Linked DNA regions of Halobaculum roseum. Each later gene encodes a partner of the first gene's protein in a complex. Links are inferred from orthologs where the notes say so. Each region holds a gene or a part of one and is shown in the gene's direction. Other genes may lie near its edges.

Region 1 (5,037 bases):
GCGCCGGACGATCCTCTCGGAAGTCCCGACGTTCTCGATCGACACCGTCCGGTTCGTCGAGAACTCGTCGGTGATGTTCGACGAGATGGTCGGGCTCCGCCTGGGGCTCGTCCCGCTGACGACGCCGCTCGACGACTACGAGGTCGGCGACACCGTCACCCTCGCGCTCGACGTCGAGGGGCCGGCGACGGCGTACTCGGGCGACATCGAGACGTCCGACGACCTCGTCCAGCCCGCCGACGAGAACGTCCCTATCATCGAGCTGAAGGAGGGACAGCGCCTGGAGTTCGAGGCCGACGCGGTGCTCGACTCCGGCAAGGAACACGCGAAACACCAGGGCGGCGTGGCCGTTGGCTACCGCCACCTGCAGCGCGTGACCGTCGTCGGCGACGCCGACGAGTTCGACGAGGAGGAGCCGAACATCCTCCGCGGCGTCATCGAGACCGAGGACGGCGAGCTCGTCCACACCGAGGAGTTCGATTCCGACCTCACCAACCGATACCCCGGCAAGGAGCTGGATATCGAGGACGTTCCCGGCGCGTTCGTCTTCCACATCGAGACGGACGGGTCGATGTCCGTCGATGAACTGACTCTCCGTGCGGTCCGGTCGCTTCGCGACCGCGCGGACGAACTCGCAGACAAGGTCGCAGTCTAACCGAACACATGTCGTCTCACCACACCCACCGAACGTCCGCCCCCGCGTCGGGTTCGACCGGCCAGCGGACCCGCCGTCACCGTCTCGCACGGACGGGGTGGACCGAAGGGGTTATCCGGTGGGACGGCAAACGACGGGACGCGAGCAGGGGTAGCCCAGTCTGGCCAACGGCGCAGCGTTCAGGGCGCTGTCCTGTAGAGGTTCGCAGGTTCAAATCCTGCCCCCTGCACTCCCGTTCTCACATCGACTCGGTCGCTACCGAGTCACCGACTCCCACTCAGGAGGTTACGTTATGAGTAGTAGCAAGACTAATCCGAGACTTCAGAACCTCATCGCCGAACTGAAGTCGGTCGCGCGCTCGTCCGATGCCACCGTCTGGCAGGACGTCGCCGACCGGCTCGAAAAGCCGCGGCGCACGCACGCGGAGGTCAACCTCGGCCGCATCGAGCGGTACGCGAACGAGGACGAGACCGTCGTCGTGCCGGGCAAGGTGCTCGGCTCGGGCGTGCTCCGTAAGGACGTCACCGTCGCCGCCGTCGACTTCTCCGGCACCGCCGAGACGAAGATCGACCAGGCCGGCGAGGCCGTCCGGCTGGAGGAAGCGCTGTCGAACAACCCCGAAGGGACCGACGTCCGGGTGATCCGATGAGTCTCGCAGAGTTCGAGGCCGACGTGGTCGTCGACGGACGCGACGCCATCATGGGTCGCGTCGCGTCGCAGGTCGCACAGAAGGCGCTCGACGGCGAGCGCGTCGCGATCGTCAACGCCGAGCGCGCGGTCATCACGGGCAACACCGAGGCGACGCTCGAGAAGTACCGCACCCGCGCGAACCTCGGCTCCGACTCGGGTCCGTACTACCCGAAGCGGCCCGACCGCATCTTCAAGCGGTCGGTCCGCGGCATGCTGCCGTACAAGACCACGAAGGGTCGCGAGGCGTTCGAGAACGTCCGCGTGTACGTCGGCAACCCGTTCGACTCCGAGACGACCTCGCCCGACGAGGACGCGCCGGAACCGGAGGTGCTCGACGGCACCTCCCTCGATCGCCTGTCGAACATCAAGTTCACCACCCTCGGCGCGATCTCCGAGGACCTGGGGGCTAACGTCACATGGTAACGAACACGTCCGGTAAGAAGAAGACCGCCGTCGCCCGCGCCACCGTCACGGACGGCGAGGGGCGAGTGCGTATCGACTCCCAGCCCGTCGAGCTGGTCGAACCCGAGATGGCCCGGCTGAAGATGCTGGAGCCGTTCCGCGTCGCCGGCGAGGACCTCCGCTCGGAGGTCGACATCGAGGTGTCGGTCAACGGCGGCGGCTTCGCCGGCCAGGCGGACGCGGTCCGCACGGCCATCGCGCGCGGCCTCGTGCAGCACCGCAACGACGCGGAGCTGCGCGACGCGTTCATGGAGTTCGACCGCTCCCTGCTGGTGAACGACTCCCGGCAGAGCGAACCGAAGAAGTGGGGCGGGCCCGGCGCACGCGCCCGCTACCAGAAGTCGTACCGCTGAGGTGATCCACCCATGATGATCCCTGTCCGGTGTTTCACGTGCGGAACCGTCATCGGTGAACACTGGGAGGAGTTCAAAGCCCGTGCCAAGGAGGGCGACGAGGACCCCGCGGCGGTCCTCGACGAGCTCGGCGTGGACCGCCACTGCTGCCGGCGGATGATGGTGAGTCACACAGACCTGGTCGACGTCGTCTCCCCCTACCAATGAGCGGGAACCTCGAGTACAACCGGTACGAGAAGGCCCGCATCCTCGGCGCACGGTCGCTCCAGCTGGCGTACGGCGCGCCGGCGCTGATCGACAGCGACCAGTCCGAGCCGATCCTCATCGCGGCCGAGGAGTACGACGCCGGCGTGTTGCCGTTCACGGTCCGGCGGGAGGGGAAGTGACGTGACGCTGATCGAGTCGGTGTCGCTGCGTCGCGTGCTCGACTCGCGGGGCAACCCCACCGTCGAGGCGGACGTGCTCACCCAGTCGGGCGGCTTCGGCCGCGCGGCGGCGCCCTCCGGGGCGTCGACGGGCGAGTACGAGGCGATCGAGCTCCCGCCCAAGGAGGCGATCGCCAGGGCCCGCGAGCACGCGGTCCCGCGGCTCGTCGGCTCGGTCCACGCGGGCAACCAGCGCGACGTGGACGCGGCGCTGCACGCCGCCGACGGCACCGAGGACTTCTCGGAGATCGGCGCCAACAGCGCCGTCGCGATCAGCATGGCGGCGTCGAAGGCCGGCGCCGACGTGCTGGGCGCGCCGCTGTTCCAGCACCTCGGTGGCACCTTCCGCGACGCCGACCGGTCGTTCCCGGTTCCGCTGGGGAACGTCGTGGGTGGCGGCGAGCACGCCGCCGACGCGACGCACATCCAGGAGTTCCTCTCGGCGCCCGTCGGCGCCCCCTCCGTCGCGGAGGCGGTGTTCGCGAACGCGGACGTCCACGCCGCGGTCGCCGACATCCTCGACGACCGCGGCGTCGCCGCCGCCAAGGGCGACGAGGGCGCGTGGGCGCCCGCAGTCTCCGACGCCGAGGCGTTCGAGATCGTCGACGAGGCGACCTCCCGCGTGGAGGACGCGCTCGGCTTCGGGATCCGGTTCGGCCTCGACGTTGCCGCCTCGGAGCTGTACGACGCCGACGCCGGCGTCTACCGCTACGGCGACACCGAGCGCACCTCGGCCGAGCAGGTCGAGTACATGGCCGAGCTGGTCGACGAGTACGACCTCGCGTACGTCGAGGACCCCCTCGACGAGGACGACTACGACGGGTTCGCCGACCTGACCGACAGAGTGGGCGACCGCACGCTGATCTGCGGCGACGACCTGTTCGTGACGAACGTCGAGCGCCTCTCGCGGGGCATCGACGAGGGCGCGGCCAACAGCATCCTGATCAAGCCGAACCAGATCGGGACGCTGTCGGACGCGTTCGACGCCGTCGAGCTGGCCCAGCGAAACGGGCTGGACGCGGTCGTCTCCCACCGCTCGGGCGAGACCGAGGACACCACCATCGCACACCTCGCCGTCGCGACCGACGCCTCGTACATCAAGACGGGGACCGTCGGCGGCGAGCGCACCGCAAAGCTGAACGAACTCATCCGCATCGCGGAGGAGGCAGTATGAGCGAATCCGAGAACGACGCAGACACCGAAGAGGCGCCCGACGCCGAGGAGGAGGTCGCAGAGACCGCCGCGGCCGAGGAGTCGCCCGACGAGACAGACGCACAGCCCGAGGAGACGGAGGCGGCGGCCGAGGGGGCCGCCGACGAGGAGGCGGACGCGGGTCCGCGCTTCGACGAGGACGTCATGCCCGACGACGAGGCGGACCTCCTCATCCCCGTCGAGGACTACCTCTCCGCTGGCGTCCACATCGGGACCCAGCAGAAGACCAAGGACATGGAGCGGTTCATCCACCGCGTCCGCGACGACGGCCTGTACGTGCTCGACGTGAGCAAGACGGACGGCCGTATCCGTACCGCGGCCTCGTTCCTGGCGAACTACGACCCCGAGCAGGTGCTCGTCACCTCCTCGCGCCAGTACGGTCGCTTCCCGGCCGAGAAGTTCGCCGACGCGATCGGCGCGCGCGCCCGCACCGGGCGCTTCATCCCGGGGACGCTGACGAACCCCGAGTACGCCGGCTACATCGAGCCGGACGTCGTGGTTGTCACCGACCCGATCGGGGACGCGCAGGCGGTCAAGGAGGCCATCACGGTCGGCATCCCCGTCATCGCGATGTGCGACTCGAACAACCAGGTCTCCAACGTCGACCTCGTCATCCCGACGAACAACAAGGGTCGCCGCGCCCTGTCGGTCATCTACTGGCTGCTCGCCAACGAGACGCTCGACAACCGCGGCGCCGAGCCCGGCTACGCCCTCGAGGACTTCGAGGCCGAACTGTAAGCCGGCCGCTGGATTTCGCGATCACTCCTTTGTCCTCACGCCCGCCAGCGGCGGCGCCGTCCCGCCGGTGCGTCGACTGGCGTCGTCGCTCCCCGTCCTGGACCTGGCGTCGTGCGATGTCGACCGACGCCGTCGCTTACGGGTTGAACTCGGGATCGAAACGAGCGAGCGCGGCGCCTACTGGGAGATCATCCGTTCGGCCTCCTCGATCGAGGAGGCGCGACGGTCGGCGCCGCCGACGGCGTCGTCGTCGTCGCCGACGCGGACGACCGCTGTGGCGCCGGCCATGCGGAGGAACGTCTCCCACTCGCCGAGCGCGGCGAGGGCGGTTCCGCGGGCGGTGAACTCGCGCACGTCGACGACGACCCCGAACTCGGCGTCGCAGTCCTCGGCGACGTGGCGCGCACGCGCCATCGCGGTGACGACGTCCGCGGCCTCGAACTCCCCCGAGAGCTCGACCCGCAAGCACGTGCCGTCCCGACTTCGATCCACGTTCGGGGCG
Region 2 (4,146 bases), 2.0 Mb from region 1 along the record:
CGAGGAGGTGCTCGAGGAGTACAACGTCAAACGGACCGATCTCCCCAAGATCAAGCGGACCGACCCCGCGATGCCCGACGAGGCCGAGGCGGGCGACGTGGTCCGCGTCGAACGGGACTCGCGAACCACCGACACGGCGGTCGTCTACCGCCTGGTGGTAGAATGAACAGAGAGGCACGCCGCTCCGTCTCGCGGGAGTACTTCTCCCAGGAGCGGCTCGCGGAGCACCACTTCCGCTCGTTCAACAACTTCCTCGACCGCGGCATGCAGCGCGTGGTCGACGAGAAGGAGACGATCGAGACGGACATCGGCGACAAGGAGGGGCAAGAGCCCGTCTACGTCGAACTCGGCGACGTGCGGATGACGACCCCCCGCGTCCGCGAGGCCGACGGCTCCGAGGAGCTGCTGTACCCGCAGGAGGCGCGCCTCCGGAACATCACCTACGCCGCGCCGGTCTTCATGGAGATGAAGATCATCCGCGGCGGCGAGGAGGAACCCGAGACGGTCGTCGACCAGACCGAGACGAAGGTCGGCCGCATGCCGATCATGGTCGGCTCGAACAAGTGCAACATCTCCGGCTTCTCCGACGAGGAGCTCATCGAGATCGGCGAGGACCCCGTCGACCCCGGCGGCTACTTCATCGTCAACGGCTCCGAGCGCGTGCTCATGACCAGCGAGGACCTCGCGCCCAACAAGATCCTCGCGGAGTACGACTCGAAGTACGGCGACGAGATCCAGGTCGCAAAGACGTTCTCCCAACGGCGCGGCTACCGCGCGCTCGTCCTCTGTGAGCGCAACCGCGAGGGGCTGCTCGAAGTGAGCTTCCCCTCGGTGTCCGGCTCGGTCAACTTCGTGACCCTGGTCCGAGCGCTCGGGCTGGAGTCCGACGAGGAGATCGTCCACCGCGTCTCCGACGACCCGGAGATTGTGAAGTTCATGCTGGAGAACCTGGAGGAGGCCGACGTGCAGACCGAGGAGGAGGCCATCGAGACCCTCGGCGAGCGCGTCGCCTCCGGCCAAGGGAAGAACTACCAGCTCAAGCGGGCGAACTACGTCATCGACCGCTACCTCCTGCCGCACCTCCACGAGGAGGGCGTCGACGAGGAGGACGTCCGCATCAACAAGGCGTACTACCTCTGCCGGATGGCCGAGGCGTGCTTCGAGCTCGCGCTCGACCGCCGCGAGTCCGACGACAAGGACCACTACGCCAACAAGCGCCTCAAGGTCTCCGGCGACCTGATGACGGACCTGTTCCGGACGGCGCTCAACAAGCTGGCGCGCGACGTGAAGTACCAGCTCGAGCGCGCCAATATGCGCAACCGGCAGCTCACCGTCAACACGGTGGTTCGCTCGGACGTGCTGACCGAGCGCCTCGAGCACCCCATCGCGACGGGGAACTGGGTTGGCGGCCGCTCGGGCGTCTCCCAGCTCGTCGACCGGACCGACTACATGGGCGTGCTCTCGCACCTGCGTCGCCTCCGCTCGCCGCTCTCGCGGTCGCAGCCGCACTTCGAGGCGCGCGACCTGCACGCGACCCAGTGGGGTCGCATCTGCCCCTCCGAGACCCCGGAGGGCCCGAACTGCGGGCTGGTGAAGAACTTCGCGCAGGCGATGGAGCTCTCCCAGAACATCGAGGACGAACAGGGACTGAAGCGAGAACTCGCGTCCATGGGTGTCGAGGGCATCCCCGGCATCGAGGGCGTTGACCGCGCATCCGCGGACGACTAACACATGGCAAGCCAACAACGAGAAGCGAAAGTCTACGTCAACGGGAGCCTGGTGGGGACCCACCCGGACCCCAACCAGCTCGCGTCACAGATCCGGGAGGCGCGCCGCCGCGGCGACGTCTCCGACATGGTGAACGTCTCGGTGAAGGACCGGACGAACGAGGTCATCGTCAACGCCGACGCCGGGCGCGCCCGGCGCCCGCTCATCGTCGTGGAGAACGGGGAGCCGCTCCTCGACGACGAGACGATCGAGGCGCTGGAGAACGACGAGATCGAGTTCGAGGACCTCGTCGACCACGGGATCGTCGAGTTCATCGACGCCGAGGAGGAGGAGGACATCTACGTCGCCACCGACGAGGAGGACGTCAACTCGCGGACGACGCACCTGGAGATCGACCCGCAGCTCATCTTCGGCATCGGCGCGGGGATGATCCCCTACCCCGAGCACAACGCCTCTCCGCGCATTACCATGGGCGCGGGGATGATGAAGCAGTCGCTCGGGCTGCCCTCGGCCAACTATCGCATCCGGCCGGACACCCGCCAGCACCTCCTGCACTACCCGCAACTGTCGATGGTCAAGACGCAGACCACCGAACAGATCGGGTTCGACGAGCGCCCCGCGGCGCAGAACTTCGTCGTCGCGGTCATGAGTTATGAAGGGTTCAACATCGAGGACGCGCTCGTCATGAACAAGGGGAGCGTCGACCGCGCGATGCAGCGGTCGCACTTCTTCCGCACCTACGAGGGCGAGGAGCGCCGTTACCCCGGCGGTCAGGAGGACCGCTTCGAGGTCCCCTCCCAGGACGTGCGCGGCGCCCGCGGCGAGGACGCGTACACCCACCTCGACGAGGACGGCCTCGTCAACCCCGAGACGAAGGTCGACGAGAACTCCGTCCTGCTCGGGAAGACGAGCCCGCCGCGGTTCCTCGAGGAGCCCGACGACATGGGCGGCCTCTCCCCGCAGAAGCGACGCGAGACGAGCGTCACGATGCGCTCGGGCGAGTCGGGCGTGGTCGACACGGTGACGCTGATGGAGGGCGAGGACGGCTCGAAGCTCTCGAAGGTCTCGGTGCGCGACGAGCGGATCCCCGAGCTCGGGGACAAGTTCGCGTCCCGCCACGGCCAGAAGGGCGTCGTGGGCCACCTCGCGCCCCAGGAGGACATGCCCTTTACCGAGGACGGGCTCGTGCCCGACCTCGTGATGAACCCGCACGCGCTCCCGTCGCGCATGACGGTGGGCCACGTGCTGGAGATGCTCGGCGGCAAGGTCGGCTCGCTGGAGGGCCGCCGCGTCGACGGGACGGCGTTCCAGGGCGAGGGAGAGGAGAAGCTCCGCTCGTCGCTGGAGGAACACGGGTACAAGTCCTCCGGGAAGGAGGTCATGTACTCGGGCGTCACCGGCGAGAAGATCGAGGCGGAGATCTTCGTCGGGACGATCTTCTACCACAAGCTGTACCACATGGTGAGCAACAAGCTGCACGCCCGCTCGCGCGGGCCGGTGCAGGTGCTCACCCGGCAGCCGACGGAGGGGCGCGCCCGCGAGGGCGGCCTCCGCGTCGGCGAGATGGAGCGCGAGGTGCTCATCGGCCACGGGGCCGCGATGGCGCTGAACGAGCGGCTGCTCGACGCCTCCGACAAGGAGACGGTGTACATCTCCGAGGAGACGGGGATGGTGGCCGTCGAGGACGTGGAGCAGCGTCGCATCTACGACCCCATCACGGGCGACGAGGACGACATCCACGAGATGGAGATCAGCTACGCGTTCAAGCTGCTGCTCGACGAGATGAAGGCGCTCGGCATTCGACCGACCCTCGAACTTGAGGACGCAGTCTAACTATGGCAGGCCAGACACCCAAAGAGATCGGCGGCATCAACTTCGGGCTGATGGACCCGGAGACGTATCGGGACATGTCCGCGACGAAGGTCATCACCGCGGACACCTACGACGACGACGGCTACCCCATCGACATGGGGCTGATGGACCCGCGCCTGGGCGTCATCGACCCCGGGCTGGAGTGTCGCACCTGCGGCAAGCACTCCGGGTCCTGTAACGGGCACTTCGGCCACATCGAGCTGGCCGCCCCCGTCATCCACGTCGGCTTCACGAAGCTCATCCGTCGGCTGCTGCGCGCGACGTGCCGCAACTGCGGCCGCCTCGCGCTCACCGCCGAGGAGAAGGAGGAGTACAAGGAGAAGCTTCAGCGGACGAAGGACCTCGGCGGCGACCCCACCGACGTGCTGAAGTCGGCCGTCCGACAGGCCCGCAAGGCCAGCACGTGCCCGCACTGCGGCGAGCCGCAGGCGGACATCAAACACGAGAAGCCGACCACCTACTACGAGGTGCAGGACGTGCTCTCGGGCGACTACTCCGAGCTCATCACCCGGGCGATGCAGCCGGACGAGCCCGAGGACGAGGACG

The links. The genes of interacting proteins can lie anywhere in the genome.
Region 2: K6T36_RS02400 (region 1) and rpoB share a complex: the UniProt entries of both Methanocaldococcus jannaschii proteins name them as parts of the RNA polymerase complex. The link is inferred for Halobaculum roseum from one-to-one orthologs.

The regions. Positions count from the first base shown.
Region 1 is NZ_CP082286.1:465,331-470,367, reverse strand. The notes cover bases 1,125-3,954. They hold K6T36_RS02400 (DNA-directed RNA polymerase subunit K), read left to right. Parts: upstream 1,125-2,363; coding sequence 2,364-2,546; downstream 2,547-3,954. Other genes in these bases: rpsB (30S ribosomal protein S2), read left to right, coding at 3,756-3,954; eno (phosphopyruvate hydratase), read left to right, coding at 2,548-3,759; K6T36_RS02405 (DNA-directed RNA polymerase subunit N), read left to right, coding at 2,173-2,367; K6T36_RS02410 (30S ribosomal protein S9), read left to right, coding at 1,762-2,160; K6T36_RS02415 (50S ribosomal protein L13), read left to right, coding at 1,301-1,768. In the rest of the region: K6T36_RS02430 (DNA-directed RNA polymerase subunit D), read left to right, coding at 1-655; more of K6T36_RS02420, read left to right, coding at 948-1,124; more of rpsB, read left to right, coding at 3,955-4,535; K6T36_RS02385 (hypothetical protein), read right to left, coding at 4,713-5,037. UniProt on the Methanocaldococcus jannaschii protein: DNA-dependent RNA polymerase (RNAP) catalyzes the transcription of DNA into RNA using the four ribonucleoside triphosphates as substrates.
Region 2 is NZ_CP082286.1:2,457,976-2,462,121, reverse strand. The notes cover bases 1,230-4,146. They hold rpoB (DNA-directed RNA polymerase subunit B), read left to right. Parts: upstream 1,230-1,731; coding sequence 1,732-3,561; downstream 3,562-4,146. Other genes in these bases: K6T36_RS12480 (DNA-directed RNA polymerase subunit A'), read left to right, coding at 3,564-4,146; K6T36_RS12490 (DNA-directed RNA polymerase subunit B''), read left to right, coding at 1,230-1,728. Also shown: K6T36_RS12495 (DNA-directed RNA polymerase subunit H), read left to right, coding at 1-166; more of K6T36_RS12490, read left to right, coding at 163-1,229. UniProt on the Methanocaldococcus jannaschii protein: DNA-dependent RNA polymerase (RNAP) catalyzes the transcription of DNA into RNA using the four ribonucleoside triphosphates as substrates. The Rpo2 subunit (Rpo2N and Rpo2C in this organism) is implicated in DNA promoter recognition and in nucleotide binding.